DNA from 2 places in the Arthrobacter sp. CAN_A214 genome. Region 2 is predicted to be linked to the other one. Evidence: predicted binding sites of a transcription regulator. Region 2 holds the regulator's gene; the other holds the start of a gene.
What was found. Region 2 encodes LexA, which represses DNA repair genes until DNA is damaged. Its sites were predicted from a motif close to TCGAACANNTGTTCGA; they were not measured.
Positions count from the first base shown of each region.

Region 1: ruvA (Holliday junction branch migration protein RuvA) is a predicted target of LexA. The motif match lies at 2,992-3,007, and genes of this name have one in related genera.

Region 1 covers NZ_JADOUU010000012.1:59,322-75,329, forward strand. Annotated here, with positions in the region: gene secD (protein translocase subunit SecD) at 1-494, opposite strand, end outside; gene yajC (preprotein translocase subunit YajC) at 583-1,116, opposite strand; gene ruvB (Holliday junction branch migration DNA helicase RuvB) at 1,221-2,321, opposite strand; gene ruvA (Holliday junction branch migration protein RuvA) at 2,321-2,944, opposite strand; gene ruvC (crossover junction endodeoxyribonuclease RuvC) at 3,075-3,653, opposite strand; gene IWX65_RS11475 (YebC/PmpR family DNA-binding transcriptional regulator) at 3,684-4,442, opposite strand; gene pdxT (pyridoxal 5'-phosphate synthase glutaminase subunit PdxT) at 4,445-5,200, opposite strand; gene IWX65_RS11485 (MurT ligase domain-containing protein) at 5,312-6,622, shown strand; gene IWX65_RS11490 (type 1 glutamine amidotransferase) at 6,622-7,362, shown strand; gene IWX65_RS11495 (DUF1622 domain-containing protein) at 7,432-7,803, opposite strand; gene IWX65_RS11500 (M3 family metallopeptidase) at 7,949-9,958, shown strand; gene IWX65_RS11505 (GNAT family N-acetyltransferase) at 9,972-10,682, shown strand; gene pdxS (pyridoxal 5'-phosphate synthase lyase subunit PdxS) at 10,812-11,726, opposite strand; gene pgsA (phosphatidylinositol phosphate synthase) at 11,819-12,436, opposite strand; gene IWX65_RS11520 (HIT family protein) at 12,440-13,051, opposite strand; gene thrS (threonine--tRNA ligase) at 13,051-15,060, opposite strand; gene IWX65_RS11530 (hypothetical protein) at 15,324-15,482, shown strand; gene IWX65_RS11535 (chorismate mutase) at 15,534-15,833, opposite strand; gene IWX65_RS11540 (mycoredoxin) at 15,937-16,008, shown strand, end outside.
Region 2 covers NZ_JADOUU010000007.1:96,826-112,833, reverse strand. Annotated here, with positions in the region: gene hisH (imidazole glycerol phosphate synthase subunit HisH) at 1-73, opposite strand, end outside; gene hisB (imidazoleglycerol-phosphate dehydratase HisB) at 70-687, opposite strand; gene IWX65_RS08685 (histidinol-phosphate transaminase) at 772-1,866, opposite strand; gene IWX65_RS08680 (LysM peptidoglycan-binding domain-containing protein) at 1,969-2,388, opposite strand; gene lexA (transcriptional repressor LexA) at 2,807-3,463, shown strand; gene IWX65_RS08670 (ATP-dependent DNA helicase) at 3,460-5,502, opposite strand; gene hflX (GTPase HflX) at 5,495-7,078, opposite strand; gene IWX65_RS08660 (class I SAM-dependent methyltransferase) at 7,236-7,853, shown strand; cyclic di-GMP riboswitch class I at 7,989-8,063, shown strand; gene IWX65_RS08655 (response regulator transcription factor) at 8,245-9,081, shown strand; gene IWX65_RS08650 (Hpt domain-containing protein) at 9,093-9,554, opposite strand; gene dapF (diaminopimelate epimerase) at 9,991-11,001, opposite strand; gene miaA (tRNA (adenosine(37)-N6)-dimethylallyltransferase MiaA) at 10,922-12,049, opposite strand; gene miaB (tRNA (N6-isopentenyl adenosine(37)-C2)-methylthiotransferase MiaB) at 12,066-13,613, opposite strand; gene IWX65_RS17775 (regulatory protein RecX) at 13,618-14,442, opposite strand; gene recA (recombinase RecA) at 14,447-15,496, opposite strand; gene IWX65_RS08620 (DUF3046 domain-containing protein) at 15,725-15,946, opposite strand.

The sequences.
Region 1 (16,008 bases), on a different contig from region 2:
TCCGGAGTGATCCAGTTGGGATCACTCGCGTCGGCCGGTTCCCCCGTGGGAGCCTGGAGCTGGTCCTCGGGTGTCGGCGTTTCAGCGGCTGGAGCCTGACCCGGACCGCCGAAGAGCACGGGACGGAACTCCATCTGCGCTGATGCCTGGATGAGGTCGCGAGTCTCGGCGTCGGGCGTGCCGGGAAGGGAAACGATCACGTTCTGGCCCGACTGCGTGCTGATTTCCGCCTCGGCAACGCCGCTGCCGTCGACGCGCTGGCGGATGATCTCCACCGCCTGATCCAGCTGTTCGGCGGTGATCTCAGCTCCGCCCTGAACCCGCGGCGCCAGGATCATCTGCGTGCCGCCCTCGAGGTCGAGAGCGAGGCGGGGGGACCAACTGGCGCTGCTCCAGTAGGATCCCGCTCCCAGCAGGGTCGCGAGGAGTGCAAGGAGTACGCCCAGCCAAACAAGGGTTCGTTTGGCTGCCGTGCCGGGGGCGGTGCGTGGCATGGTGGATCGTCTTTCTAGGAGTCGGCGGGGAATAAGCGCCGGACCGAACGGTGCGGACCCGGGCTAACGCCGAGAACCTGCAGCGATGCTATTTGTCTTTGTTCCAGTCGTTTTCACGGCGGATGCGGTCGGCAGCCTCTTCGGGAGTCTCGGTCGCCGCCGGGCCGTCGCGGTGCGACTCGACGCCGCGGTGTGTCTCGACGTCCCGTTGCGGCTCGACGTCGCGGTGGGGCTCCCCGACGAGGGAGGACGCATCGTCGGGAACCTGGGTGGACCCGGCGGCCGCGGCTTCCTCCTCCGTCACCGGCGCTTCCTGGGTGACGACCTTGCTGAGGGCCTGCGTGTGGACTGTCGCCGTGTTTCCGGGGGACAGCTCAAGGACGGCCTTGTTGTTCTCCTGGTCGATCGAGAGAATAGTCCCGTACAGGCCGAACTGCGTCATGACCTCGGTGCCCGGTTCCATCTGCGTCCGCATATCCTTCACCTGCTTCTGCGCCTTGCGCTGGCGGCGGAACATGGTGAAGATGAGGAAAGCCAAGGCGAGCGGAAGCAGCAGGCCGAAGACATCGAAGGGCTGTTCGGCGGCGGCATCGCCTGTTTGGGCTACTACATTTGCGAGCACGAAAAAGTTCCAATCCTGTTACCGGGGCAGCGCGTGCAGCGGTGCTGGGACCGTGCTTCACTGCGTTTCATCCCAGTGTAAAGGGAAAGGCTCCGGCTTCCCTGTCAGGACTCGGGCAGGGACCAATCATCCAGCGGCAAATCCTCCTGCTCAACCGAGAACAGGTCCTCCGGCATGGCGGCTGCGACGGTCGGCGGCATCACCCAGCCCAGGTGCTTCCACGCGGCCGCCGTCGCAATCCTGCCGCGGGGAGTTCGCCCGAGCATGCCCTCACGGACCAGGTAGGGCTCCGCAACGGTTTCCACGGTTTCCGGCTCTTCACCCACTGCGATGGCGAGCGTCGAAAGGCCCACCGGACCGCCCCCGAATTTCGTGATGAGCGCGGTGAGCACGGCCCGGTCGAGCCGGTCGAGGCCCTTCGCGTCCACCTCGTACATGTCGAGCGCCGACCCTGCACACCGCGCGTCGACCAGGTCCACACCGTGCACCAGCGCCCAGTCGCGGACGCGACGCAACAGTCGGTTGGCGATGCGGGGGGTGCCGCGTGACCGGCTCGCGATTTCGGCGAAGGCAGCGGAGTTGACCCTCATGTCCATGAGCATGGCTGAGCGCCTGAGAACCAGTTCGAGTTCGTCGGTCGAGTAGAACTCGAGGTGCCCGGTGAAGCCGAAACGGTCACGCAGCGGCCCGGGCAACAGCCCTGCCCGCGTGGTGGCTCCCACGAGCGTGAACGGCGGCAGGTCCAGGGGTATCGCCGTGGCTCCGGGCCCCTTGCCCACCACGATGTCCACACGGAAGTCCTCCATGGCCATGTACAGCATCTCTTCGGCCGGCCGGGACATGCGGTGGATCTCGTCGAGGAACAGCACCTCGCCCTCCGTGAGCGAGGAGAGAATCGCTGCGAGGTCGCCGGCATGCTGGATGGCGGGGCCTGAGCTGATGCGAAGCGGTGCATTCATTTCAGCCGCGATGATCAGTGCCAGAGTGGTCTTGCCGAGTCCCGGAGGACCCGAGAGCAGGACGTGGTCGGCGCTGCGCCCCCTCATGCGTGAGGCTTCGAGGACCAGGGACAGCTGCTTGCGCACACGCTGCTGTCCCACGAAGTCATCGAGGTTCTTCGGGCGGAGGGCGGCCTCAACAGCCCGGTCCTCCGGATCCGAGCCCGGCGAGACCAGTGGTGCCTCCTCCGGCTGCTGCGAGGCCATCAGCCCACCCTCGCACGGGTCGAACTGCGTCCGCCGTCCTGGCCGAGGCGGCGGAGGGTCAGCTTGAGTATCTGGCCGACGTCGCCCGTTGCGGCAATTTCCGGTGATTCCTTCGTGGCGGCGTCGATGGCCGCGCCGGCGTCCTTCTCCGACCAGCCGAGGCCCATCATCGCGGTGAGGACCTGGCCCTGCCAGGTCTGCTTCGGAGCTCCCGGGCCGTCAAGCGGCACGAGCTTGCCGGCGAGCTCCAGCACGATACGCCGAGCTCCTTTGGGCCCGATTCCCGGAACCCTGCTGAAAGCCTTGTCATCACCGGCCGTTGCGGCGATCCGCACTGCTTCAGGTGTATGGACGGCAAGGACGGCGAGGGCAAGCCGTGGGCCCACGCCACTGATGGCCAGCAGCGTCTCGAAGACCTCCCGCTGCTCGGCGCTCTCGAATCCGAACAGCGTCATGGAGTCCTCGCGCACGATCATGGCGGTGAAGACGTTGGCCTGCTCCCCCGTCCGGAGCGAGGCCAGTGTCTGCGGCGTGGCCTGGACCTGCATGCCGAACCCGTTCACGTCGAGAACTGCCGAGTGCAGGCCCACGGACGCGACGGTTCCGCGGAGGAAACTGATCATTCGAGAAGCTCCAAGACAGTGGTGGGTGGGCTTGTTCGAAGCAGAGTCCGAACATAGTTTCTATTATGCTACGGTATCGGCGGCTGAGACCCGCAGGGTACCGACACCCGCCCCAGCAACCGTGGCCGATTCACCTGCCGCGCCGTGCCTTCGCCTCAGCCTCGGCCCACAGCCGCTGCGCCGGCGTCGCGCTTCCCGCGCCCACCGCCGCGCCCGCTGCAGCCAGGCCTACTCCCCTGCGCCACGCATGGGTGATGGCGAGGGCGAGGGCGTCGGCTGCGTCCGCCGGCCGGGGCGGCGTGTCGAGGCGGAGGATCTTGGTGACCATCTTGGTCACTGCCACCTTGTCCGACTGCCCGTTTCCGGTCACCGCGGCCTTCACCTCGGTAGGGGTGTGCAGGGCGACGGGAATTCCGCGCCGTGCCGCAGCGACTATGACGACGCCGGAAGCCTGCGCAGTGCCCATCACCGTGCTCACGTTGAGTTGACTGAACACGCGCTCGACGGCGAGTACCTGCGGCTGGTGAAGATCGAGCCAGGCCTCCACGGCCTCCGAAATCACGAGGAGCCGCTGGTCAAGGCTGCGGCCGGCCTCGGTTCCCACCACCCCGACCGCGACGAGCGTCGAGTGCCGGTTGGGTTCGACGTCGACCACGGCCAGGCCGCAGCGGGTCAAACCCGGATCGACGCCCATGACCCGGAGGGTCACCGGCGTCCCACCGGGCAGCTGGAGGGTTCGCTAATCGTCGTTCTCCAGCTCGGCCAGGACCTGCTCAGGCAGATGCGCATTCGAGTACACGTTCTGGACATCGTCGAGCTCTTCGAGGGCATCGACGAGCTTGAGGAATTTCCGTGCGCCGTCGGCGTCGAGCTCAACCTGCATCGACGGAACGAACTCGGCTTCATCGGTTTCGTACTCGATGCCGTTCTCCTCCAGGGCGGCCACCACCGCCCGGAGGTCCTGCGGTTCGGAAACTATCTCAAAGCTCTCGCTGGACTCCTTGACCTCATCGGCCCCGGCATCGAGGACCGCCATCAGCACCTCGTCCTCGCTCAGTCCGTTCTTGGGGAGCGTCACCACGCCCTTGCGTGTGAAGAGGTAGGCCACTGAACCGGGATCGGCGACGCTGCCCCCGTTGCGGGTGATGCCGAGGCGCACCTCGGATGCTGCCCGGTTCTTGTTGTCCGTCAGGCACTCGATGAGCAGGGCCGATCCCTGGGGGCCGCGCGCCTCGTACATGATGGTCTGGTAGTCGACGGTCTCGCCGAGGAGGCCCGCACCGCGTTTGACGGCCCGGTTGATGTTGTCGATGGGCACCGAGGTCTTCTTGGCCTTCGACACCGCGAGTTCGAGCCCGGGGTTGCCGGCCAGATCGGCTCCGCCGGCCTTGGCCGCCACCTCGATGTTCTTGATCAGCTTCGCGAAGGACTTGGCGCGCTTGGCGTCGATTGCAGCCTTCTTGTGCTTGGTTGTTGCCCATTTAGAGTGGCCCGACATGCTTACGCTTCTCCTCTGATCATCCGAATAAACAGTTCGTGGACCCGCTGCTCTCCCGTGACTTCGGGATGGAAACTGGTGGCGAGCAGGTTTCCCGACCGCACTGCGACAATCCTAGCGACCGGCGGTGCCTCCGGCTCCGCAGCCTGGCCGCCCCCGGATCCGTCGTCGCGCCGTGTCCCGGGCGCATGGCGGCTCCCCGGCCCGGGCTGCGGCGTACGTGCCGCCGGCACCTCGGCCAGGACCCGGACCGATTCCCCCACGCTTTCCACCCACGGCGCACGGATGAAGGCGGCATGCACCGGGTCGTCCTGGGCTGCGCCTCCCGCAGCGGCGAGCCCCTCGAACCGCAACTCCGTCTCGAACGATTCCCGCTGCCGCCCGAAGGCGTTGCGGCGTACCACCATGTCGAGTCCTCCGAGCGTCTGCTGGGGATTGCCGTTCCGGTCCAGGGACGGATCGGCAATGCTGCCGGACAGCAGGATCATGCCGGCACAGGAACCGTATACAGGGAAGCCGTTGCCGATCAGGTCCCGAAGCGGCGACGCCAGCTGGAAGGTGCGCGTGAGCTTGTCGATGGTGGTCGATTCGCCGCCGGGAATGATCAGGCCGTCGATGCCGTCGAGTTCGCTTGCCCGGCGCACGGGACCCGCTTCGCCGCCCAACGCCTCGACAGTGCGGATGTGCTCACGCACATCGCCCTGCAGTGCGAGAACCCCAATCCGCACGCGCGGCCGGCCGGAAGCTGTAGAAGTCATCACGCAATTCTAGGTGCAGCACCGAATCCCGAACGATCCCGGGTCGGCACCGGGTGCCGCTCCAGCCGTTCCTGCACCTGAGCCGGCAGTGTCTGCGCTAGCGTTAATGGCATGAATCCCTTGAGCGTGCTGGTCGGAAAAGCGGTGCGCCGCGCCTCGAAGCTGCGGGGCGGCGGCTCGGCACTACCCGGCCTGGTCGTCGAGCGACTCGACCCCGGCTTCATGGGCCGGGCCCTGACCGGGTTGAAGCACGGCGTGGTGGTGGTCAGCGGAACCAACGGCAAAACGACGACGACGAAAATGGTGGTCGAGCTGCTCCAGGGACAGGGACTGAAGGTCTTCACCAACCGGACGGGCAGCAACTTCACGCGGGGAGTGGCCGCCGCCCTGCTCGGGGAGGTGGACTGGCGCGGCCGCCTCGACGCGGACATCGCCGTCCTCGAACTCGACGAGGCGCATGCCGTGCACTTCGTCCGGCTCGTTCCACCGCGCTATTCCCTGCTGCTCAACGTGCTGCGCGACCAGCTGGACCGTTTCGGCGAGATCGACGCCACCACCCGCCTCCTCGAAACCATCGCCCTGGCGACCACCGGGACGGTCGTCCTCAACCGCGAAGATCCGCGGGTGGCCGGTATCGCCGCCTCGGTCACCGTCGCGGACGTCGTGTATTTCGGTCTCGATGCCTCGCTCCGCAGCACCTTCCCGAACGACGACGAACTGCGGGGAGCAGCGGGCACCGCGCCGGCTTCAGCGCTGCCCGCCGACGTCGTGCTGGAGAAAGTGGACGGCAATTCCGCGGTCTTCCTCCTGAACGACGCCGCTCCTGAAATCTCAGCTGCCGGCTCCGTAGCCGGCGGGACGGTGCACGCCGACCTGCGATTGCGGGGGGTCTACAACATCTTCAACGCCGCTGCGGCACTCGCGACGGCCCGCGCCGTCCTCGGAGCAGCCGTGAAGCAGGACGCGCTCATCGCGTCCCTATCCGCGGTGGAGCCCGCGTTCGGCCGCGGCGAGAGCCTGGTCGTGGACGGTCAGGCCCTCGAGCTGGTTCTCGTGAAGAACCCCAGCGGGTTCCGGCTCGGGCTCAAATCGTTCGACCCGGCGGGGTGCGCCACGATGATCGCCATCAACGACAACTATGCCGACGGGCGGGACATGTCCTGGCTGTGGGACGTGGACTTCGACTCGCTGGGCCTCGACGGCGTGGAGGTCGTCAGCGGGGTGCGTGCGTATGACATGGCACTCCGGCTCAAGTACGACGACGTTCCGGTCCGCGCCGTCGAACCCGACCTCCCAGCCGCGCTGCGGGAGTTCATCTCGGGCAGCAAGGATTCGCCGAAGAGGATTTTCTGCACCTACACCGCTATGCTCGCCGTCCGGCGCGAGCTGTCCAAAATCACGAAGGTCGAGGTGGTTTCCTGATGCCGAACGGCACTGCGAACACCAAGGGCACCATCCGGGTCCTCCAGCTGTACCCACGGGAGATGAACATCTACGGCGACTGGGGCAACGTGCTGGTGCTCAAGCAGCGCCTCAGCTGGCACGGCTACACGCCCGAGATCCTCGAGCACAATGCAGGGGATCCGTTCCCCTCCGACGTCGACCTCATCATTGGCGGCGGCGGGCAGGACAGCGGGCAACTGGTCATCCAGGAGGACCTGCAGGCTCTTGCGCCGACCTTGAGGGGGCTTGCCGAGGAGAACCTGCCCATGCTGCTCATCTGCGGGCTGTACCAGCTGTTCGGGAACTTCTTCCGGACTCAGAACGGCAGCGTGATTCCCGGTATCGGGGTCCTGGACCTTGAAACCCACGGCGGTGAGAAGCGGCTGATCGGCAACGTCGTTGCCACCAGCCCGGAGTTCGGCGACATCCACGGCTACGAGAACCACAGCGGGCAGACCTTCCTCGGTCCTGAGCTCGCGCCGCTCGCCACGGTGACGAAGGGTGAGGGTAACAATGCCACCGACGAGCATGAGGGTGCCCGCTACCGGAACATCGTCGCGAGTTACCTTCATGGCTCCCTGCTGCCCAAAAATCCTGCGATCGCGGACTTCCTCATCCGCAAGGCGGTCGAGCGAAAATTCGGCTCCTTCGATCCTGGCGTGATCGACGATTCCCTCGCCGAAGCGGCACGCCGGCACGCCGCCACCCGCCCACGCTGACGCTGACGCAGCCACGCTCGGGCACGAGCCAGGAACTATTCGTGCTCGCTCCGGGGGCGATGCGCTTCGCTAGGGGGTGTTCAGCGCCGGGGGCGTGGTGGGCTGCTTCTGCCAGGGCCACCGCCCGGTGATCTCGAGTTCCAGGGAGAAGCTGAGGAACGTCCGGATCAGCACGATCAGCGCAAGTACGCCCACCGACTCGAACGTCGGTGTCACCGCGACCGTCCGGATGATGTCGGCAGCCACGAGCAACTCGAGGCCGAGGAGGATCGATCGCCCCAAGCGGCGGCGGTACTGCTCATAGACGTCGTTTCCCGCACCCCTCCGGAGCAGTGCCATCGCCGCAAGCAGCGTCGCCACCGCCGCGCCGATCACGATGGCCACCACCCCCGCCGCGTCGACGGCTTTGCCGAACCCCTCCATGACCTCTTGGAATTCCATTTCCGACTCTCCTTCGTTCCGACCCGACTCCGGCCATAGGACCTGCACCCGACCCTATGCCGGGCATCCCACTACCCCAACCGAGATACCAAGCACCGCACGCCTTCGCCCCCGGAAGCGCGGGAACGTGCAAAAGTTGGTTACTATGAGCAACCCTTTCTTCTCCCCGAGCACCCTCCCCTACCAACTGCCACCCTTCGAGGACATCCTCGATGAGCACTACCTTCCCGCATTCGAGGCAGGATTCGCAGCGCACCTCGAGGAAATCCGGGCAATTACAGCCAACCCGGACGCGGCAACCTTCGACAACACCGTGCTGGCATTCGAACGGGCCGGACAGGTACTCGACCGTGCTGCCGGCGCCTTCTACAATCGGTCCTCGGCACACTCGACTGCCTCGATCCAGGAACTCGAGACCGGGATCGCTCCACGCTACGCCGCCCACCAGGACAACATCTTCCTGAACCGGGAGCTCTTCCAGCGCCTCAGCGCGGTGTCCGTGGACGGGCTCGACGCCGAGTCCGAGCGCCTTGTCGAGGAGTACCGCCGGAGCTTCGTGCGCGCGGGCGCCATGCTCGACGACGCCGCCCAGACGCGGCTGCGCGAACTGAATACCGAACTGTCCGGGTTGAGCACCGACTATCAGCAGCGCCTGCTGAAGGACACCAACGCGTCAGCGCTCCTGCTCGACGCGGCCGAGGATCTGGATGGTCTCTCGGCGGATGACATCTCGTCCGCCGCGGGTGCCGCCGAAGCAGCGGGACACCCGGGTAAGTTCCTGTTGACGCTGATTCTCCCGACAGCGCAGCCTGCTCTCGAGAACCTGACGAACAGGGAGGTCCGGCGTCGGCTGCACGACGCATCCGTTCACCGCGGCTTCAAACCCGGAGACCTGAACACGCTGGAGCTTGCTGCGCGCATGGCGACCCTGCGCGCGGAGCGGGCGGCGCTGCTCGGTTTCGAGAACCATGCGGCTTCCGCGACCGACAACCAGACGGCGCCTTCTCTCGATGCAATTCTGGACCGGATGCGCGAGCTGGCCGTTCCGGCGCTGCGCAATGCGCGTGCTGAGGCGACCGAACTGGAGGCCGAAGCAGGTCATTCGATCGAGGCATGGGACTGGGACTTCTACTCGGCGAAGGTCCGTTCCCGGAAGTACGACGTGGACCTTGGGGGGCTGCGTCCCTACTTCGAGCTCGAGCGCGTGCTGCAGGACGGCATCTTCTATGCCGCGAACAAGCTGTACGGGCTGACGTTCACTGAACGCACGGATCTCATCGGCTACCACCCGGAAGTGCGCATCTGGGAAGTGTTCGAGGAAGACGGCCGCGGCCTCGGACTCTTCCTCGGCGACTATTACACGAGGGATACCAAGAACGGGGGCGCCTGGATGAACTCCTTCGTGGAGCAGTCCGCACTGAACGGCACCCGCGCCGTCGTGGTCAACAACCTGAACATTTCGAAGCCCGCTCCGGGTGAGCCGACCCTGTTGACCTTCGACCAGGTCACCACGGCCTTCCACGAATTCGGGCATGCCCTCCACGGCCTGTTTTCCGACGTCACGTACCCGACGTTCTCCGGCACGAGCGTTCCCCGGGACTTCGTGGAGTACCCATCGCAGGTCAACGAGATGTGGATCCTCTGGCCGGAGATCGTCGGGAACTACGCACGTCACCACCAGACCGGCGAACCGCTTCCGAGGGAGACGATCGACCGGATCGTTGCTGCCGGAACCTGGGGCGAAGGTTTCGAGACCACCGCGTACCTGGGTGCGACCCTGCTTGATCTTGCGTGGCATTCGATCCCGCCGGGTACGATCATTGAGGATCCGCTGGCCTTCGAGGAGCAGGCCCTCAAGAATGCCGGCCTCGACTATGCACCCATTCCCCCGCGCTACCGCACCGGATACTTCAAGCACATCTTCGCCGGCGGCTATGCGGCGTCGTACTACGCCTACATCTGGAGCGAGGTACTGGACGCCGACACCGTGGAGTGGTTCAAGTCCTCGGGGGGCCTGAGCAGGGAGAACGGCGAGCATTTTCGCCGCGAGCTCCTGTCACGGGGAAACAGTATCGATCCACTACAGGCGTTCCGGAACTTCCGTGGGCGCGACGCCGACATCGCGCCGTTGCTGAAGCGGCGCGGCCTAGCCTGAACCGGAGCCTCCCATGGTGACCATCGCCCAGTGCCAGCGCCTGCAGACCGCCTGGTTCGCGGCACTGGCGAACGCCACCGGGGGAAAGACCTTTTCGACGCACGGTAGTACCTGGGCCTGGCTTCCAGCGCGCCGCGAGCTGATGCTGATGTTTCCGGAGCGGATCTCGGCGGCCGGCGTGCGTCCCGCACTTGCCGAGGGGGCGCGTCTCGGTGCCGCCACGGTCGGCGTCTGGCTCAACGGATCCGTCGACAGCGCCGGCCTCGCGGGGCTGGGATTCGAACCGGGGTGGCAGCCGTGGTGGATGGCGGCGCCGGTCGCCGCTCCGGCGTCGTACGACGCCGGAGCGGCGCGTCTGACTACCGCGGTGGCAGAGTACCGGGGACCGCTCGCGCGGGAGCTGCGCGTGGTGAACGGGCAGCCGAGGCAGGCCTGGCACGCGGAGATCCGCACCAGCGAGGGGATCTCCGGCGCCGCCTATTCTTTCTACCCGTCCGGTATGCACGGGCTGGAAGGCCTGGGCGGCATTTTCAACATGGAAGTGCTTCCCGAATACCAGCGCCGGGGATTCGGCACCGCACTGCTCAGCCGGTCAGCGCGGGCCGCCGAAGAGGCAGGGGCCCGCCACCTTGCGCTCAACGCGACGCCGGAGGGCTTCGCGTTGTATTCGCAGCGCGGGTTCAGCCTGGTGGGGCGCGGAAGGACGCATTGGCTGACGCTCTAGCTGTGCCTCGTCGGCACATCGGCTGGCTGAGGAACGGTTGGTCGATGAACGGCGCAAACGACGGAAGCGCCGGTGGGAACCGGCGCTTCCGACGTTTGCAGAGACGTTTTGTGGCCCGCGAACCAGCTATTACCAGCCGCGCTCCGCCAGGCGGTGGGGCTGCGGGAGTTCATCGACGTTGATGCCCACCATCGCCTCGCCGAGGCCCCGCGAGACCTTGGCGATCATGTCGGGGTCATCGTGGAACGTGGTCGCCTGGACGATCGCGTTGGCCCGCTCGGCAGGGTTGCCGGACTTGAAGATACCGGAGCCCACGAACACGCCGTCAGCGCCGAGCTGCATCATCATGGCTGCGTCGGCAGGGGTGGCGATACCACCGGCGGTGAAGAGCACTACGGGCAGCTTGCCGGCCTTCGCCACTTCCTTGACCAGTTCGTATGGTGCCTGGAGCTCTTTCGCCGCGACGTAGAGCTCGTCGTCGGCCATGGAGGACAACCGGTTGATCTCCGAGCGGATCTTCCGCATGTGCATGGTGGCATTGGAAACGTCTCCCGTACCGGCCTCGCCCTTCGAGCGGATCATCGCGGCACCCTCGTTGAGGCGTCGGAGGGCTTCTCCGAGGTTGGTTGCGCCACAGACGAAGGGAACGGTGAATTTCCACTTGTCGATGTGGTTGGAGAAATCGGCGGGAGTAAGGACCTCGGATTCGTCGATGTAGTCCACACCGAGTGACTGCAGAACCTGCGCCTCGACGAAATGCCCGATACGGGCCTTGGCCATCACCGGAATGGAGACCGACGCGATAATGCTGTCGATCATGTCGGGATCGCTCATCCGCGAGACGCCGCCCTGCGCCCGGATGTCAGCGGGAACCCGCTCAAGCGCCATGACTGCCACTGCGCCGGCATCTTCGGCGATACGGGCCTGCTCCGCGGTGACGACGTCCATGATGACGCCGCCCTTCAGCATCTCTGCCATTCCGCGCTTGACCCGGTTACCGCCGGTCTGGACCGTGGCTGTCGAGTTCTCTTCAACGCTGGACACAACTTGCCCCTAAAAAGTAGATAAAGGATAACAATCCATGATACGCCCGGGGCACGTCGCGCTGAACCCCACCTTCGCGCCGGGCGGAACGCTCAGGCGCTGTTCGGCGCGAGCGCCTGCCGCCGTACGGTTGCCACCCGTTGGAAAACAGTCACGAGGCTTGCCAACGCCAGGAGGATGAGCACGGTCAGCAGGAACCCGACCGGCAGGCCGAGACCGGTGAGGCCGGTGGCAACAAGGACTGTGACAAGCCGCTCCGCGCGCTCGGCAATGCCGATGTCGGCCGTGAAACCCAATGACTCGGCCTTGGCGCGCGCATACGAGACGAGCATGCCGAGTACCAGGCACAGCAGGGCCGCGACGGCCACTGCCGTGGAATTTCCGCCGGTGAAGAACCAGAGGGCGACGCCGGCGAACACTGCGCCGTCGGCCACCCGGTCCAGCGTCGAATCGAGGAAGCTCCCCCATCGACCGCTCTTGCCCAGAATACGGGCCATGATGCCGTCCAGCAGGTCGGAGAAGACGAAGAGCGTGATGAAGAGGGTTCCCCAGAACAGCTCACCGAGCGGATAGAAGACCAGCGCACCGAGCGTGACACCGAGCGTCCCGGTGATCGTGACGGCGTCCGGGGAGACGCCCCATTTCAGCAGCAGCCTGGCCGGCGGGGTGAGTAGCGTCGTGAAGAACGTCCTGGCGTATTTGTTCAGCAACGTTCAGCCCGTTCCTTCGGCGGCACCCGGCAAGGCGCCGTTCGGGGCCGGGAAGTTCGGCCAGGCCGCCGCCAACTGGCTTCGCACCTCGCCCAGCGTCTGGGTGACGGCTTTGGTCTGGGCGATGATAGGAAGGAAGTTCCCGTCGCCTCCCCACCGCGGCACCACATGCTGGTGCAGGTGGGCCGCAATCCCGGCTCCTCCCGTGACACCCTGGTTCATGCCGAGATTGAACCCGGTGGCGCTCGAAACCTGCCGCAGCACCCGCATCGCGGTCTGGCTCAGGGCGGCGATTTCGGCTGTCTCGGCGACGTCGACGTCGGTGTAGTCAGGCACATGGCGGTAGGGGCAGATCAAGAGGTGGCCCGGGTTGTAGGGGTACAGGTTGAGCACCACATAGGCGTGGACGCCGCGGTGCACGATGAGGGAGTCCTCGTCGCTCCTGCCGGGCGCGAGGCAGAACGGACAGGTGGCCTCCGACTTGACCTGGTCCTGCCCGCGCTTGATATAGGCCATGCGGTGGGGCGTCCACAGCCGCTGGAACGCATCCGGCACGCCCGGGATCTCGAAGTCATCCGTGATGCTCCCGTCCTGCGGACCCCCATGCCCGACCATCAGATCGACGCGTCCCTCGTGCGCACAGCCTCCACGATGCGCCGGACCGCCTCGGCGACCGGCACCTGGTTGTCCTGCCTGCCGTCGCGAAAGCGGAAGGAGACGGCACCGGCGTCCTGGTCCTCGCCTCCGGCGATCAGGACGAAGGGCACTTTCTCCTTGCTCGCCGTCCGGATCTTCTTCGGGAAACGGTCCGAACCCGCATCCACCTGGGCGCGGATGCCCTCGGCCTTCAGCTGGTCGACGACGTCGAACAGGTAATCGTTGAACGCCTCGGCCACGGGAATGGCCAGCACCTGGACCGGCGCCAACCAGGCCGGGAATGCGCCTGCGTAGTGTTCGGTCAGTACGCCCATGAACCGCTCGATCGAACCGAAGAGAGCCCTGTGGATCATCACTGGACGCTGGCGCGTTCCGTCTGCCGCCTGGTACTCGAGCTCGAAGCGCTCCGGCAGGTTGAAGTCCAGCTGGATCGTGGACATCTGCCAGGTGCGCCCGATAGCGTCGCGCGCCTGCACGGAGATCTTCGGGCCGTAGAAGGCGGCGCCGCCCGGATCCGGCACGAGGTCCAGCCCGGAGGCCTCCGCCACTTCGGCGAGGGTACGGGTGGCCTCATCCCAGATCTCGTCCGACCCGACGGACTTCTCCTCGTTCTTCGTGGACAGTTCGAGGTAGAAGTCGTTGAGGCCGTAGTCCTTGAGCAACCCCAACACGAAATTCAGCGTTGCGGTGAGTTCGTCCTTCATCTGGTCGCGGGTGCAATAGATGTGGGCGTCGTCCTGCGTCATGCCGCGCACGCGCGTCAGGCCGTGCACCACCCCGGACTTCTCATACCGGTAGACCGAGCCGAATTCGAACAGGCGCAGCGGAAGCTCCCGGTAGGACCGCCCGCGTGACCGGAAGATGAGGTTGTGCATGGGGCAGTTCATGGGTTTCAGGTAGTAGTCCTGGCCGGGCTTGCGCACCGAACCGTCCTCGTTGAGTTCCTCGTCCACGTGCATGGCTGGGAACATACCGTCGCGGTACCAGTCGAGATGGCCCGACACCTCGTACAAATGTCCCTTGGTGATGTGCGGGGTGTAGACGAACTCGTACCCGGCGTCGGTATGGCGCTGGCGTGAATAATCCTCCATGGCCTTCCGGATCACCCCGCCCTTCGGGTGGAAGACGGGCAGGCCCGACCCGAGTTCGTCGGGAAACGAGAACAGGTCCAGTTCGGAGCCGAGCCGACGGTGGTCGCGCCGCTCGGCCTCGGCGATGCGCTCCTGGTAGGCCTTCAGTGCGTCCTTCGTGGGCCACGCGGTTCCGTAGATCCGCTGCAGCTGCTTGTTCTTCTCGCTCCCGCGCCAGTAGGCGGCGGCCGAACGGGTCAGTGCATAGGCGTTCGAGATCAGCTTCGTGTTAGGCAGGTGCGGCCCCCGGCAGAGGTCCTGCCAGATGACGTCGCCGGTCTTGCGATCGACGTTGTCGTAGATCGTCAGTTCTCCCGCCCCCACCTCGACCGATGCGTCGTCGTCGTCGCCCGCTGCGCCCTTCAGTCCGATCAGCTCAAGCTTGTACGGTTCGTTCGCCATGGCCTCGCGGGCCTCGTCCTCCGAGACTTCGCGCCGGACGAACAGCTGATTGGCGTTGACGATCTTCAGCATCATCTTTTCGAGCTGCTTCAGCTCATCGGGAGTGAAGGGTTCCTCGACGTCGAAATCGAAGTAGAAACCGTCGGTGATATAGGGACCGATTCCCAACTGGGCACCGGGCCGCAACTGCTGCACCGCCTGGGCCATGACATGCGCGGCGGAGTGGCGCAGCACCTCGAGGCCGGCCGGCGAATCGATGGACACGGCTTCGACCCTCGCGCCGTCGGTCAGCTCGCGGGCGAGGTCCCACAGGTCTCCATCGACGCGGGCGACGACGACGTCGCGACGTTCCCGGAACAGTTCCGCTCCCGTAATGCCCGGAGTCGCCTCAAGCTCTTCGCCATCGACGACGAGGGTAATAGGGGGCGCTGACACGATGGTCTCCTAGGGATGCTGGAACTGCAGGAACATACCGGATCCGCAGGTTACGGCCGGGGGCATACCCTCCAGATTCTCCGGCGGGCGGCTCCTGTCGATCGTATCGGTTGGCCAGTAGGCCCACCAACCAGCCACGGCGCGGGAACGGTTCGATCCATCTCGGCAACGCCCGGCGAGGTTCGGTGCCACGCCTTGAGCGACAGGGCGCCAGCTCGAGGCATCTCTGGCGGGGCCGACGCCGGGTGTGGAAGTATGCGGGCATGACACTCGACACCACGCCTTCCGCCGTGCAGCCCACGCCCCGCGATGACGACTTCCTGCGCGTGCCCTTCTGGATCGTCCTTGCCGGCGTAGGAGTTGGTGCTTTCTGGACGTTGGCCGGCGTGCTCATCGGTGCGAGGCTCGCCACCCGACGTTGATCCCTGGTCCTTTTCCTGCAGGAGGTCCTTTTCCTGCAGGTCTTGGGGTTGTCAGACCTCGCGGCGCACCTGGAGCTCCAGTTCGATGAATGCCGAAATCATGGCCCGGTAGGTTTCCTCGACGACGGTCGGGTCGACCCCCTGTTTCTCGGCATATCCGCGCACGTTGCTGATGACCTGCTCCACGCGGGCAGGTGCACGCACGGAGGCGTCGTCGTGCTTGAGCGCTCCTGCGCGTCGCACCAGGCGCTCACGGCGGGAGATCAGGGCGACCATCTGCTCGTCGACCTCGTTGATCGCCTCGCGCACGGCGTTGAGCTTTCCTGCGGTGTCTGTCGTGTCATCGGCCATGGAGTGAGACTATCGACATCGTCCAGGAATTGATTGCCCGTTCCCGTGGTTGACGCTTGTGCACGATTCAAGACGTGCACCTGAATCCAACCCAAGGAGCACCGTGGACTATACGCCCGACGCAGGAACCATCACCATGTTCTCGACCACGTGGTGCGGGTATTGCCGGCGACTC
Region 2 (16,008 bases):
GCTCCAGTGCGCGCACGACTGATCGGACGTTGCCCGACCCGTAGTCGAGCACCGTGATGCGGCGCGCGCTCACAGCGCTCCCTTGGTGGAGGGGATACCATTGACCCGCGGATCCGGTTCAACTGCCGCCCGGAGGGCCCGTGCCAGGGCCTTGAACTGGGCTTCGACGATGTGGTGCGGGTCGCGGCCGGCCACCAGTGTCACGTGGAGGCAGATCTGCGCGTGCAGCGCGATCGCCTCGAACACGTGCCGGGTCAGCGAACCGGTGAAGTGCCCGCCGATCAGGTGGTATTCCTGGCCGGCGGGTTCCCCGCCGTGCACGAGGAAGGGCCTGCCCGAGATATCGACGACGGCGTTCGCCAGCGCCTCGTCGAGTGGAACGGTCGCCTCCCCGAACCGGCGAATGCCGGCCTTCGTTCCCAACGCTTCACGCAACGCTTCGCCGAGGGCGATTGCGGTGTCCTCGACGGTGTGGTGGACATCTATGTGGGTGTCTCCGGTTGATTTCACCGTCATGTCGATGAGTGAGTGCTTCGCCAGTGCAGTCAGCATGTGGTCGTAGAACGGCACCGTGGTACTGATCTCCGACTCCCCGGTCCCGTCGAGATCGATTTCGACGAGCACGCTGGATTCGCTGGTGGTGCGCTCGATCCGCGCAGTGCGGCCGGCGGAAATCTCCACGGTCATGGCGGTCCTTCGGTAGGTTGGGTGCTGCACCCAGGTCGGGGGCGATCGGGCCGCCCTCTTTGGTACCAGTCTAGGAGACAGTCCTTACAGGAGGGTGCGGAGGGTGTCGAGGAACACTGTGGTCTCCGACTCAGTGCCGGCCGTCACCCGGAGGTGGCCTTCGATGCCGACGTCGCGGATCAGGACCCCTGCGTCGAGCAGCCCGCTCCACACAGCACGGGGATCGTCCAGGCCGCCGAAGAAGACGAAGTTCGCATCCGAGGGAGCCGGTGACAGTCCCAGTTCCCGCAATTCGGCCACGATGCGGTCGCGCTGTGCCTTGATGGCCTCGACGTTGGCGAGCAGGGTGTCGGAGTGGGTCAGGGCGGCGTTGGCTGCCGCCTGGGTGATCGCGGAAAGGTGGTACGGAAGCCGAACCAGGCGAAGCGCATCGGCGATTTCGGGCGCGGCCGCGAGGTAGCCGAGCCGCGCTCCGGCCAACGCGAAGGCCTTACTCATGGTGCGGGACACGATGAGGCGCTCCCTGCCGGGCAGGAGCGTCAGCGCGCTGCTGGTACCCGACGTCGCGAACTCGCCGTAGGCCTCGTCGACGATGATGATGGCCCGCTCCTTCTCCCCCGCCTCGTAGGCTGCCTCGACGACGTCGAGGCCGAGCGCCGTACCGGTGGGGTTGTTGGGTGAACAGAGGAATACGATGTTCGCCCGTGACTCGCGGACGTGCCGGGCGGTGTCGGATGCGGTCATCTCGAACGCCGCGCGCCGTCCGGCCGTGACGTACCGGGTGTCCGTACTGCTGGCCAGGAGCGGGTACATGGAGTACGTCGGAGGGAACCCGAGGGCTGTCCGCCCCGGGCCGCCGAACGCCTGAAGGATCTGCTGGAGCACCTCGTTCGAACCGTTGGCTGCCCAGATCTGATCCGGGGTAATGCCATGGCCGAGATAGGCCGCCAGATTGACACGCAGCTCCGTGAACTCCCGGTCCGGGTACCGGTTGAGCCCGCGAGTAGCTACTTCCACGGCCGCGACGATCGCTGCGGAGACGTCCGCCGGAACGCCGTGCGTGTTCTCGTTCACATTGAGGAGGATCGGCACATCGATCTGCGGCGCCCCGTACGGGAGGAGCCCTACGAGATTGTTCCTCAGCGGGAGATGGGCAAGTGCCTCTTCACGGTCCGTCACCCTGCAAGTTTAATCGATGGGCGGGCCGTCCGGAGAATTGGACCATCCGGCCACGCTTGCGGAGTCCACTCTCCGAACCGGTGTTCCCCAGCGAATCGGCTATCAGCCGCCGACCGGCACCGCGAGGGATTGACCTGCCTGGACCACCGAGGATTTGAGGCCGTTGAGTTCAACCAGCTCAGCCACGAACTCACGGGGATCGCGGTCCGGCGCAAACTCTCCGGCAAGCCCCCACAGGGTCTCCCCCTGGCCCACACTGACGTTGATGGTTTCAGTAGGTGCTGGCTCGCTGTCCATCGCCTTGGCCTGGGAGGTGAGCGAAACCCCGAATATCAGAACCAACGCCACGAGCAGAACCGTGGGAAGGCCCACCAGCACAAGCCGCCCACGCCGTGTCAGATGAATCGGGGCGGACTTCGTACTCGGCGAAGGCCGGTCCGCCACCACTTCACGGAGCGCGTCGTTCGAACGATTGCCGTCGACGAGCGGAGTGCTGGTCCTGACGATGGTGAGTGCTGCCATGGCTGTACCTCTTTCGGATCTTCGAATCGGTCGGACGGCACTGAATCGTGAATTAGAACACGTATTCGATTTTCTTCCTGCTTATTTTTAGCACCTGCGAACGAGCTTTGTCGAGACTCACTCGAACATATGTTTGAAATCACGCCGCGGGTGTTCTAGCGTTGACATCGAAGCAGGATGCAGAGTGGATACCCGGTGGACTTGCTGCTTTCCACATCACCACCCGCCACCGACAAAACAGGCCGGCGGCGTCTGATGAACCGGACACGGGGCACCAAGGAGAGGACGACCGGTGGCAGAGCACGAGGCGGCAGAGCATGGAGTTTCCGGCCCCACGCTGAAGGAGGTTCCGGCAGCAGAGGGCGGCGCTGTCAGCGCAGGGCGGGGGCGCCCACGGGGCCGTGCGGTCGGCAAGGGACTGACCGACCGGCAGAAGACGATTCTCGAGACGATCCAGCGGTCGATCGGTTCGAACGGGTATCCGCCCTCGATGCGAGAGATCGGCGACGTCGTCGGCCTGGCGAGCCTGTCAAGCGTCACGCACCAGTTGGCCCAACTCGAGCGCCTTGGCTATATCCGCCGCGATCCGAAGCGCCCGAGGGCCATGGAGATCCTTCTTCCACTGACGCTGACCGACGCCACGGAGCCCGAGAATCCGGATTTCCCAGCAGGGACGGGGAGCCTGCATCGGGGTGCCGTCGACACCGCGATGGTGCCGCTCGTCGGCCGCATCGCAGCCGGTGGGCCCATTCTCGCCGACCAGGTGGTCGAAGAAATCCTGCCCCTCCCCCGCCAACTGGTGGGCCACGGCGAACTGTTCATGCTGAAAATCTCGGGTGACTCGATGATCGATGCCGCCATCTGCGATGGCGACTGGGTGGTGGTCCGCCGGCAGCAGAGCGCCCTCAACGGCGACATCGTCGCCGCGCTGCTCGACGACGAGGCGACGGTGAAGACGTTCCGCCAGCGTGACGGTCACACCTGGCTGCTGCCGCAGAACACCCGCTACGAACCCATCCTTGGCGACCATGCGAGCATCATGGGCAAAGTCGTCTCGGTGCTGAGGGCCCTCTAGCCCACCCGGGCGTCCGGCGCGGGAGCAGCGAGCCGCTCAAGGATTCCGAGAGCGATCGCCCGGTCCGTCGTTGTCCAGAAGGGCGGCAGCGCTGCACGGAGGAATCCCCCGTAGCGGGCATTCGCGAGCCGTGAATCGAGCACCGCCACCATACCCCGGTCACCCGACGCCCGGATCAGGCGCCCTGCGCCCTGGGCGAGGCGGACAGCGGCATGGGTCGCTGACACACTCATGAAGCCATTGCCACCCGCACGCGCGACGGCGCGGGTCCTCGCCGTCATCAGCGGGTCGTCAGGACGTGGGAATGGAATCCGGTCGATCACCACGAGCCGGCAGGCATTGCCCGGCACGTCGACGCCCTGCCAGAGGGACAGGGTGCCGAACAGACAGGTGTCCGGTTCCTCCGAGAATTGCCGCACGAGGGATGACAGGGATGATTCGCCCTGACAGAGGATCTCGAAACCCACCTTCGGCCTCAGCGCCTCGGCTGCCTCCTCGGCTGCACGCTTCGAGGAGAAGAGCCCCAGCGCGCCTCCCCGTGAGGCAGTGAGAAGGGCCTCGAGTTCCGCCAACTGGGCACCTGAGGTGCCGCGCTCCGGTTTCGGGAGATCCTTCGCAACATACAGCACCCCCTGGCGGGGGTAATCGAAGGGGCTGCCGACGTCCACTCCGGTCCAGGCCGGCGCGCCGTCACCAGCAAGGCCGAGCGACCCGGCGACGGGGCCGAATTCCGCGCCGATCGCAAGGGTAGCCGACGTGAGGATCACAGTATGATCCGCGAACAGACCCTCGCGCAGCCTGCCGGCCACGGAGAGCGGAGCGACGTTCAGGGTAGCCGGAGCACTGTCGTCGGGAATTCCATAGCCGGAACCCGGAGTGAAGGAACTGGCGCGCGAAGCCCACACCACCTCGTTCGACGTAGAGGCGGCGAGGATCCGCTCGCACAGATCGAAGATGAGGGTCAATCGCGCGCGCGCCATTTGCCGGCCGCCGTCGGCGTCGCCGGTTTTGCCGTCGGTCTTCGTGTCCGACAGGGCAGCACGGCAGGCACTCCGCACCTGGTCCAGCGACTGTTCGACCGCCTCGGGCAGCCCTCCGGGCAGCAGGCCCGATGGAAGAAGCTCGGCGGCGGCCTCGAAAGCACTTCCCGCACTGTCCAGTACACCTGTTCCGATGGAGGCGTGCCGCCGCAGCGCGGTCGACGCCGCGCTGATCATCGCCGGGGCGAGCTGCCCCGACACCGCACCTGTCACGCGGTCGTGAAGCTCGTGCGCTTCGTCGATGACGACGACGTCGTACTCCGGGAGGACGGCGAGGCCCTCGAACGCACTGATCGCCAGCATCGCATGGTTGGTGATGATGATGTCCGCGTCCGCAGCGGCTCCCCGCGCTTTCTCGCTGAAGCACTCCTCCGCAGCAGGACAGCGCTGGGCGCCAAGGCACTCCATGCTGCTGACGGAGACCTGGCGCCACGCACGGTCGCTGACACCGGGAAGAAGTTCGTCCCGGTCGCCGGTGTCGGTTTCCTCGGCCCATTCCCGCACGCGGACCACCTCCTTCCCGAGCGCGCTGGAAGGCGACGCGGCGAAGGAGCCGGGTGCCGGGTGCGGAGCGGCATCCTCCCCGAGGCTGAAGAGCGCATCCGGGACGTCGTCCTCGGGGAACCCGCCGCCGACCTTGTGTTTGCAGAGGTAGTTCGCCCTGCCCTTGAGGAGGGCGACGTCGACCGGCCGCGGAAGATGCTCACCGACCGATTCGAGAAGGCGCGGAAGATCCCGGCCGACGATTTGCGCCTGGAGTGCGAGCGTCGCTGTGGACACCACCGACGGCCGCTCGCTTTCCATGGCATGGGCGATGAGCGGTACGAGGTAGGCCAGTGACTTACCGGTTCCCGTCCCGGCCTGCACCAGAAGATGGCTGCCGGTGGCGATGGCCTCACTGACCTGGCGAACCATCTTCTGCTGCCCGGTACGGCTTTCGCCACCCATGGCCACGACGGCGGCATCGAGCAGTGTCAGGGCGTCGGGCCCCTCACTCATGCCGGAGATACGGTTCCAGTTCCGCAGCGAGGGCCTCCCGGACCATGACGTCGAGCCGGGTGCCCTCGCCGACATGCTCCAATCCGAGGATCTCGGCGTCCTCCTGATGGAGCCGGCTGAGAACTTCGCCGTGCTCGTAGGGCACCAGGAGTTCCATCCGAACCCCTGGGCGGGGAATTGCCTCGCTGATCAGATTGCGAAGCTCATCGAGCCCGGCGCCTGTCCGGGCGGAAACCACGACATTGCGGGGTTCACGCTGGCGCAGGCGTTCGATGACGAAGGGGTCGGCCGCATCGGCCTTGTTGAGCACGATGATCTCGGGAATGTCACGCGCCTCGACCTCGGTCATCACGGCGCGGACCGCTGCAATCTGGCCTTCGGGGTCGGGATGGGAGGCATCGACTACATGCAGGATGAGATCGGAATCGGCAACTTCCTCCAGCGTGGAACGGAACGCCTCGACGAGCTGGGTCGGAAGCGACCGCACGAATCCCACGGTGTCGGCCAGTGTGTAACCGATGCCGTCGGCCGTTTCGGCCCTCCGTACTGTGGGATCGAGGGTTGCAAAAAGCGCGTTCTCCACGAGGACGCCCGCATCGGTGAGCCGGTTGAGCAGCGATGACTTTCCGGCGTTGGTGTAGCCGGCGATAGCCACCGAGGGGACCTGGTTCCGCCGGCGGTTCGATCGCTTGGTGTCCCGTGCAGGCTTCATCCCCGCGATCTCCCGGCGGAGTTTCGCCATGCGCGTGCGGATCTTCCGCCGGTCGAGCTCGATCTTCGTCTCGCCCGGGCCACGCGAACCCATGCCAGCGCTTGCGCTGCCGACCTGGCCGCCGGCCTGGCGGGACATGGACTCACCCCAGCCGCGAAGGCGAGGGAGGAGGTACTCGAGCTGGGCGAGTTCCACCTGGGCCTTGCCCTCCCGGGACTTCGCATGCTGGGCGAAGATGTCGAGGATCAGGGCGGTCCGGTCAATGACTTTGACCTTCACGATGTCCTCGAGTCCTCGCCGCTGGGAAGGGGACAGTTCGCTGTCCACGATGACCGTGTCGGCACCCGTCGCCGTGACGATGTCCTTCAGTTCCTGTGCTTTACCCGAGCCGAGGAAGGTTGCGGGATCCGGCTTGAGCCTGCGCTGAACCATTCCATCAAGAACTTCCGATCCTGCGGTCTCAGCCAGGGCGGCAAGCTCCTGCAGGGAGTTTTCAGCGTCCTGCGCCGTCCCCTCCGTCCACAGGCCGGCAAGCACCACCCGCTCCAGCCGCAGCTGTCGGTATTCGACCTCGGTGACGTCCTCGAGCTCCGTCGAGAGCCCGGCCACCCGGCGTAGCGCACGGCGCTCCGCGAGATCCTGCTGGTCGCCGTCGAAGGAGAACCGTTCATCGGCCTCCTCAGAAATCGCCTGGGCCCGAGAGCGCCACGTGCGCTCATGAGGAGACGAGGCGGTTTCCTGTCCCTGCCCGCCCGAGGACTTTGCCGAAGCTGCCTCGTCATGTGCGAGGATTCGGTCGATAACGGCCTGGATCTCTTCCGGTCCCATGTCGGCACCGGTGGATCCTCCGGAGTTCGTGGTCATATTCTCCCTTGTAACAGTGGACTTCAATTCTAGTTCCCTTCCGCCGTTCCGTTCCAGCACTTCACTCTGCGCGGAACCGCAGCATCCTCTTCCGTGGGGGCGGGCGGTTTCACCCCCCGTGCCGGGAGGGAGGCGCTGTCGGCACTAGGCTTCTGCCATGGACTCCCAGCATTACTTCACCGCCAAGCCCGCAGGACCGGAGGTGCGCCGCCCACTCTCCGTCGTCCTCGATGGACAGCGCAGGGAACTGGTGACATCGTCCGGTTTGTTCAGCCCCGACGGCGTCGACAAGGGTACGGCCATTCTGTTGGATGCCGTACCTCGGCCGTCGGGAGCCCGGCTCCTGGACATCGGTTGCGGCTGGGGTGCGCTCGCGCTGAGCATGGCTCTCAAGGCGCCGGCGGCAGCTGTCTACGCAGTGGACGTCAATGAGCGCTGCCTCGCACTCACCCGCGACAATGCCGCGAGGCTCGGGCTGCCGAACGTCCACGTCAGCACGCCCGACGGCGTCGACCCTACCCTCGAATTCGACACGGTGTGGTCCAACCCTCCCATCCGCATCGGCAAGCAGGAGCTCCATGCGCTCCTGCTTGCCTGGCTCCCGAGGCTTGCGCCCGACGGCGATGCCTGGCTGGTGGTGCAGAAGAACCTCGGCGCCGACTCGCTGCAGCGGTGGCTGGCGGAGTCGCTGCCGGAAGGCTTCGCCGTGCAACGCGCGGACACCTCGAAGTCGTTTCGGGTGCTCCACGTGAAGCGGGGCAACTCGCCAATCTGAGGAAGCGCGGCGGGTTCAAGCGACGGGTACTCGTGCGGATGCCGTCGGTGCGGCCCGTGAGAAAGGCGTCATCGAGTCGGTAGTCGACGAGCGATCCACCCTGATAAAGTCCGTGAACATGTATGGGCATTCGCCCATTGATAAGGGCAAACCTGGTGCAAGCCAGGGACGCAAAGCCACGGGACCCACGCGGTTAGCCGGGCTACCGAACAGCAAAGGTCTCAACCATGCCGTACACATGCTTATTGGAAGCGTCGGTATTTGTTGCTTTCCCGGGCACTGCTGCCCCCGGAACACGGGCGAACATGCCCTGCGCTTCCTTTCCTCGGGTTTCGTGCAGAACGGGCGGTTCGGGTGCACCCGTCCGAAGAACTGCGACCGAGGCCTCGGCATGAGTACCGAAACCTCCGTCAGAAGTCCTGAGCAGGGGTCAGCCGTCGTCATCGAGGATGACATCGATATCCGGAACATCGTTGTCGCTGTGCTGCGGCAGGCAGGTTTCGACGTCCACTCCGAAGCAACGGGACGGGACGGAGTGGAGGTGGTGCGCAGGAACGCCCCGACGGTTGTGACACTCGACGTCGGTCTGCCCGACATCGACGGCTACGAGGTGCTCCGGCGTATCCGGAACATCAGTGACTGCTACGTCATCATGCTCAGTGCCCGAGCCGATGAACTGGATACCCTCACGGCCCTGCAGGCCGGAGCTGACGACTACCTGATCAAGCCCTTCCGTCCACGGGAGCTGAGGGCGAGGATCGATGCGATGTTGCGTCGGCCACGAATCGAGGCGACCCGTCCGCTCGGGCTGCCGGTTCCACCCAGCACTTCTCCGCCCGCTCCCGCCGCTGCCCCCACCGTTGCCGCTGTCCTGAGGAATTCTGCGGTGCTTCAGCACGGTGATCTGGTTCTTGATCGGGAAGCCCGGACGGCGAAGCTGGCCGACGAGGAACTGCTCCTGACAAGGAGTGAATTCGATCTGCTGCACGACCTGCTGCGAAGTAACGGAGCCGTCCGGACGAGGTCCGCACTCGTCGGGGTTGTCCGGGGCGAGGATTACCGGGGATATTCGTATGTCAGCGACGCGGATCAGCGCGCGATCGAGGTCCACATCGGGAATCTGCGCCGGAAGCTCTCCAACAACGCGCGTTCTCCTGACCTCATCACCACGGTTCGGGGCATCGGGTACCGGCTCGTCCCTTCACCCGGGCAGCAGCCGGTTCCGTAGGAGCGCAGTCCTCACAGGTCCGGGGGTATGTAGGTGTCGAGGAGTTCCGAGGTGGTGTCGGAGCCGCAGGCCTCGACGTACGCGAGGGTCCGGGCGGCGGCATCCATGTCGTTGGCCTCGATGAGCTTTTCGAACCAGGCAGCGAGATAAGCAAGCCGCGCCGCTCCGACCATCGTCGAGGTGACCTTCACACTCAGCGCAGCCTCCTTCGCCCCCGCTTTGTCCCGGTCCTCCACGAAGCGGACCAGGCGCCGATATTTCCCGTCCCAGGACTGCGCGAAGTCCCGGGCGAACGCATGCACCACCGTCGGGCTGTCGAAATCCTTCTCCAGTTCACGAAGCACGTTCCGGTCCACCAACGGCTCGCACTCGCTGCACGCTGAGGAGGATCCGGAGTGGACCTGCCCGCAGCCGAAGCCCGTATGGTCATCCGGGAGCCCGTCGCCGGCGGAAGGGAAGTGAGTGGAGGGCACCTCCGAATGTTACGTGTATCCCGGCGGGAAAATCATTGTTTTCGTCCAACCTGCGTAAACCTTGCGCTTTGTGTTTTCCGGTCCGGGGAATCTGCCCGATGCCGTGGCTGAGCCCCTGGTGACGCGCCTGTCAGGGGGCACGGATACGAGGCCGAACCTGCCCGCTTCCCGTCCGTGCCCGCACCACACCCTCCTCCGAGAGAGTAGTCGAACAGGGCAGATGTCAGGGGCGTCCCGCGCCCTGCAGCACCGTGGCGGATGTCCCGTCTGGTGTCAGCGCAGTTCAACGAAAGGTGACGTCGTTACGGGCTGTACGGACCCGGCCCAAGGGGTCCGGACGCTGCTGTCGACGCACCGAACGTCAGCGTCTGTGCACCTCGGACGATCCTGCGGAAACCCTGCCTGACCCCGATCTCCAACACGGGGATGCGTGCGGTCAGTGGGAAAGGGCTTGCAACGACGCCGGAAACAGTACGCCCTCGGCGACCAGTTCAGCCGGTCCGCTCAGTTCGACGTGCTCCAGTCCGTCCACGCCCACATGGAAGACGACGCCGACCACGCCTCCCGGCACCCCGACGGCCCAACGGGAGGGAGCCGAATCCCCCGCCCAGTACCGGATTGCAGCGGCCGCCGCGCAGGCTCCCGTGCCACAGGACTGCGTCTCTCCCACACCGCGCTCATGGACGCGCATGGTGACGACACCGACGCCGTCCTCGACCAATGGGTCGTTGGGCACGACCAACTCGACGTTGGTGCCCTGGGCAGGGAACGGTTCCACGGCCGGGGCAGTGTGCAGGGCCGCGGCAGTCAACTCCCCGAGACTTGCCAGTGCGACGACGGTGTGCGGGTTCCCCATGCTGACCGACAGGGCGGGGCGTGCCACGTCGAGTCCCTGGATTTCCACCAGGGAATCCGTGCCGCGGGCCACCGCGGTATCCGGGTGGATGAATTCCCAGGGGCCCATGTCCACCGAGTAACCGTCAGCGGACGCCGCGACGACCTTGACGCCGCCGCGGGTGGCGACGGAAACGGTTGCTCCGCCGTCGAGCGAGACGAACCCCTTGACGACCAGGAAATGGACGAACACCCGTACGCCGTTCCCGCACATCTCCGAGGTTGTTCCGTCGCCGTTCCAATAGTCCATGAACCACATGGCGTCGGGAGCGCTCTGCAGCAATGCCCTGCCTTCGGGGATCTGTTCCGACCGCACTGCGCGGATCAATCCGTCCGCTCCGATACCCCGATGTCGATCGCACACGGCGGCGACACTCCTGCTGTCGAGGTCGAACCGCCCCTCGGGATCAAGGATCAGGAGGAAGTCATTGCCCGTCCCGTGCCCTTTGGTGAAGGGAACACCGGCGAGCGGACTAGTGGAATCCTGCTGCGTTCGAACTGGCACGGTCACCCTCCTGGGTTGGAACTGGCTGATCCGGATCTTGTCGGGCATACGACCCACCCTGTAGGAGATCGAGACACTTCCCGAGCAGCCGCGGATCCTCACCATCCAGCCAGTCCACGCGGGGGTCTCCACGGAACCAGGTGAGTTGACGCTTGGCGAAACGCCGCGTTGCGACGATCGTGTCCTCGACGGCGGCTTCCGCCGGCATTGCTCCCTCGAGCACTCTCAGGAACTGAGCATAGCCCAGCGCCCGGGACGCCGTCCGTCCCTCCCTCAGCCCCTGGTCGACCAGCTGTTCCACCTCGGAACGCAAACCGTCCTCCACCATCGTGTGGACGCGTGTCGCGAGACGCAGCCGGAGCCTGTCCCGGTCCACCTCCAACCCCACCTGGATGGCGGACTGGTAATAGCGGCGCTCGGGCATGAAGGAGCTGAAAGGGCGTCCGGTCAGCTCGGTGACTTCGAGCGCCCGGACGAGCCGGCGGTTGTCAGCGACCCTCGCGGCCGACGCCGGGTCGACCCTCGCCAACCGGTCCCGCAACGCCGCTGCCCCCTTGTCCTGGAGTTCCTCCTCGAGACGCTGCCTTACTGCAGGGTCGGTACCCGGAAACTCGAGACAGTCGAGAACAGCCCGCACGTACATCCCCGAACCTCCTACGAGGATCGGCACCTTCCCGCGCATCCGGATCTCCTCGATGGCCGCCCGCGCCGTGAACTGGTAAGCGGCAACGCTGGCCTCCTCCTGGATCGAGAGGGTGTCAAGAAGGTGATGGGGGACGCCCCCGCGCTCCTCCATCGGGAGCTTCGCGGTGCCGATGTCCATGCCGCGATAAAACTGCATCGCATCGGCATTGATGATCTCACCGTCGAGCGCAAGCGCCAGCTGGACGGCGAGGTCCGATTTTCCGGAACCGGTGGGACCGACGACCGCGACGACCGCTCCGGAGGAGGGCGCCGCGGGCGAAACCTTTCGGGCAACTGGGACCCGCCCGGAGACGGCCGTCCGTCCATCGGTCCACACGGGCCGATCAGCTGGCGCCGGCTGAGGGGCGGGCGCAGGCTGCGGGGCGGGCGACATGCGGCTGGTTGCCGACATCAGGAGATTCCCGTCGTCAGCCGGCTCGCCCGCGGACCGGGAGCGAGGGCATTCCGAGTGAGACGCCGCGCGTCCCTGCGCCGCCGGCTCCGGTGGAGGGCGCAGCACACGAATCCGCCTGCGCGCGGTCCCACGCGTCACCGGCACGCGATCGGCGCACGCTGTATTCGGCGGGCGACGCCGGGTCGGCGATGAGGTGGAACGGTGCGGCCCGGGTCACGGAAACAGTGACGAGGTCCCCCGGCCGCGGTGCCTGCCCGCCGTCGGGCACTGAGAAGTGGACGAGCCTCTGGTCCCTCGAGCGCCCCGACAGTCGGTGGGTCTCAGCGCTCTTCCGCCCCTGGTGGGCGGTGACGAGGACTTCCACCTGCATGCCTACCTGCAGCGCGTTTTCCTCTTCGCTGATGCGGTCCTGCAGCGCCGTCAGCCGCTCGTAACGCTCCTGCACAACGTGCTTGGGCAGCTGGTCGGCAAGTTCGGCAGCGGGAGTTCCGGGGCGTTTGGAGTACTGGAAGGTGAAAGCCGTCGCGAACCGGGACCTTTCGACGACGTCGAGCGTTGCCTGGAAGTCCTCCTCCGTCTCTCCGGGGAACCCGACGATGATGTCGGTGGAGATGGCCGCGTGCGGCATGCGCTCGCGTACCCGGTCGAGGATCCCGAGGAACTTCGTGGAGCGGTAGGAACGCCGCATGTCCTTCAACACGCGGTCCGAACCGGACTGCAGCGGCATGTGCAACTGCGGCATCACGTTGGGCGTCTCGGCCATCGCTTCGATGACGTCGTCAGTGAATGCTGCGGGGTGCGGGCTGGTGAACCGGACACGTTCCAGGCCCTCGATCGCTCCACAAGCCCGCAGCAGCTTGGCGAACGCACCGCGATCGCCGAACTCCACGCCGTAGGAATTCACGTTCTGGCCGAGAAGGGTGACCTCGATGGCGCCGTCGGCCACCAAGGCCTCTATTTCGGCCAGGATCTCCCCGGGCCGGCGATCCCGCTCCTTGCCCCGCAGTGCTGGAACAATGCAGAAGGTGCAGGTGTTGTTGCAGCCCACGGAGATCGACACCCAGCCCGCGTACACCGAATCGCGCTTCGTGGGAAGGGTGGAGGGGAACACATCGAGGGATTCGAGGATCTCGAGCTGGGCCTCGTCGTTGTGGCGCGCCCGCTCGAGCAGGGCGGGAAGGGCCCCGATATTATGGGTTCCGAAGACTGCGTCCACCCACGGAGCTTTGCGCAGGATCGTGTCGCGGTCCTTCTGCGCGAGGCACCCGCCCACTGCTATCTGCATGCCGGGATGGGTCTCCTTCACCGAGGCAAGCATCCCGAGGTTTCCGTAGAGCTTGTTGTCGGCATTCTCGCGGACCGCGCAGGTATTGAAGACGACGACGTCCGCCTGGCCGCCCGACGTCGCGGCATAACCGGCGCCCTCGAGCAGCCCGGTGATGCGCTCGGAATCATGGACATTCATCTGGCAGCCGAAAGTCCTGACTTCATAGGTCCGTGGGCTGCCGGTCGTGTTCCGCTGGACCAGGGCTGACGACGGCGCGGGCGCTGTGATACTCACACTGTTAAGCGTACGGTGGGCCAGCCGCGAGTCCACAATCGTCGCTACCCCGCCCCGCGTCCATGATGTCCCGAACAAGGGAGAACGCGAGGCCTGGGTTGTAGCCCTTGCGTGCCAGTACGCCGACGAGCTTCCGCGTTTCCCTGTCGCGGATCTTCCGGTCCGCCAGATCGATGCCGGCACGCATTTTCCTGCGGATCACCTGTTCGGCTGCGGCGCGCTCATCCTCATCGGTTACCTGAGCCAGCGCGTCCTCGGCGAGATCAGGGTGAATGCCCCTGTCGGCAAGCTCCCGCTTCAGGACCGACCGGGCCAGGGAACGGGTTTGGGCACGACTGCGCACCCACATTCCGGCGAATTCGGCATCGTCGATGAGCTGAACCTCTTCGAAGCGGTCCAGCACAGCGCCGGCGACGTCATCAGGGATGTCTCGTTCCCTGAGCTTCTGGGCAAGCTGGTGCCTGCTTTTGGGTGCCATGGCCAGGTGCCGGAGAACTATCGACCGGGCAAGTCCGGCAGAGTCTTCAGGCAGCTTGCTACCCTTCTCGGGGGAAACGACGGGAGGATCTGCGTCCGGGTAGCCCGGTGGCCCGTTCGACTCGTCCTCGTAATCCTGGGAGAAGCCATAGCCATAGTCGGAGCCGCCCGAGCCGCCCACCACGGGGCCATAGGGCGATTCCTGCGCAGGGCGCAGCTTCCGGGTGCGGGACCCGGAAGCCGCGTGTGCTGTGGAACCACTGCTCCCAGCCCTGGAGCCCTTGCTCCTGCCGAAGGGTTTACGCGAAGGCTCTGATGTTCCGCTGAAACCGAAAGCACCGTCGGCGGACATTCCGCTACTCCCCGCTGACGGCCTTGAGCTTCGGTGTGCCTTCAGCTTCTTCCGGCTGGACGCCGATCCCTAGCTTGGTCCTGATCTTCTGCTCGAGTTCATCAGCCAGGTCCGGATTGTCGATCAGGAACTTCCGGGCGTTCTCCTTGCCCTGGCCCAGCTGATCGCCGTCATAGGTGAACCACGCACCGGATTTCTTGACGAGTCCGTTCTCCACACCCACATCGATGAGCCCGCCTTCACGCGAGATTCCGTAGCCGTAAAGAATATCGAATTCCGCCTGCTTGAACGGCGGCGCCATCTTGTTCTTGACGATCTTGGCCCTGGTGCGGTTACCCACCGGATTGACACCCTCCTTGAGGGTTTCAATGCGGCGAACGTCGATGCGCACTGATGCATAGAATTTCAGGGCCTTGCCACCCGTTGTCGTCTCCGGGCTACCGAAGAACACCCCGATCTTCTCGCGAAGCTGGTTGATGAAGATCGCGGTCGTGTTGGTCTGGCTCAGCCGCCCCGCGATTTTTCGCAGGGCCTGGCTCATGAGCCTGGCCTGGAGGCCCACATGGCTGTCTCCCATGTCGCCTTCAATCTCCGCGCGGGGCACCAGCGCGGCCACGGAGTCGATCACCACGAGGTCGATCGAGCCGGACCCGATCAGCATGTCCATGATTTCCAGGGCCTGCTCGCCCGTATCAGGCTGGGACACCAGGAGCGCATCGGTATCTACTCCCAGCCTCTTTGCGTACTCGGGATCCAGGGCGTGCTCGGCGTCGATGAACGCGGCGATACCACCATTACGCTGGACGCTGGCGACGGTATGAAGTGCAACAGTGGTCTTACCCGACGATTCCGGCCCGTAGATCTCGACGACCCTGCCACGGGGAAGCCCTCCTATGCCGAGGGCTGCATCCAGCGCGATGGAACTTGTGGAGATAGTTTCACGTGGGGCCCTGACCTCGTCACCAAGACGCATGATCGAGCCTTTGCCATACTGCTTGTCGATCTGTGCAAGTGCAGCTTCAAGTGCTTTCTCGCGGTCGGCTGGTGCGGCCATTATTCACCTCGGTTTGTTGTGGCCCGAAGGCCGTTTGCATGTTCGTTCCGACCCTATCGGCCGGCACTGACAATCTCGGGAATGCCTTTTTTATGTGGACATTCCGACGCGGCGGGATGTTTCTATCCTACCGCCGACCGAACAAAGTTTCGAATAATTTCTGGGCGTGTCCGGCCGGTCATCGGTTCGGAATCGGCAGCCCGGTCCTCCCAGCTCCCTGCAGCAGGGTTACCGCCGGGGCGCGACATCCCGGCCCAGGCGCCGCTCGTGCGGAACGTCCTGCGCATCACAGACAGCTGTCCATACCCGTCGAGGATCGACGCCGCCGGACAACGCGGCAAGCGCGGTCCGGTCGCCCAGCTCGGCCAGGACCAGATCCCCCGCCAGGGTGCGCGAGTATCGGCTCCCGAACTCATCATCCATCAGCCGCCAAAAGTCACTCAGCCGCATCTCCGTCTCCTTCTCCTCTGCCTCTTCCTGCCGACGGGCGCCACGGCCCGAAAAGCAGAATC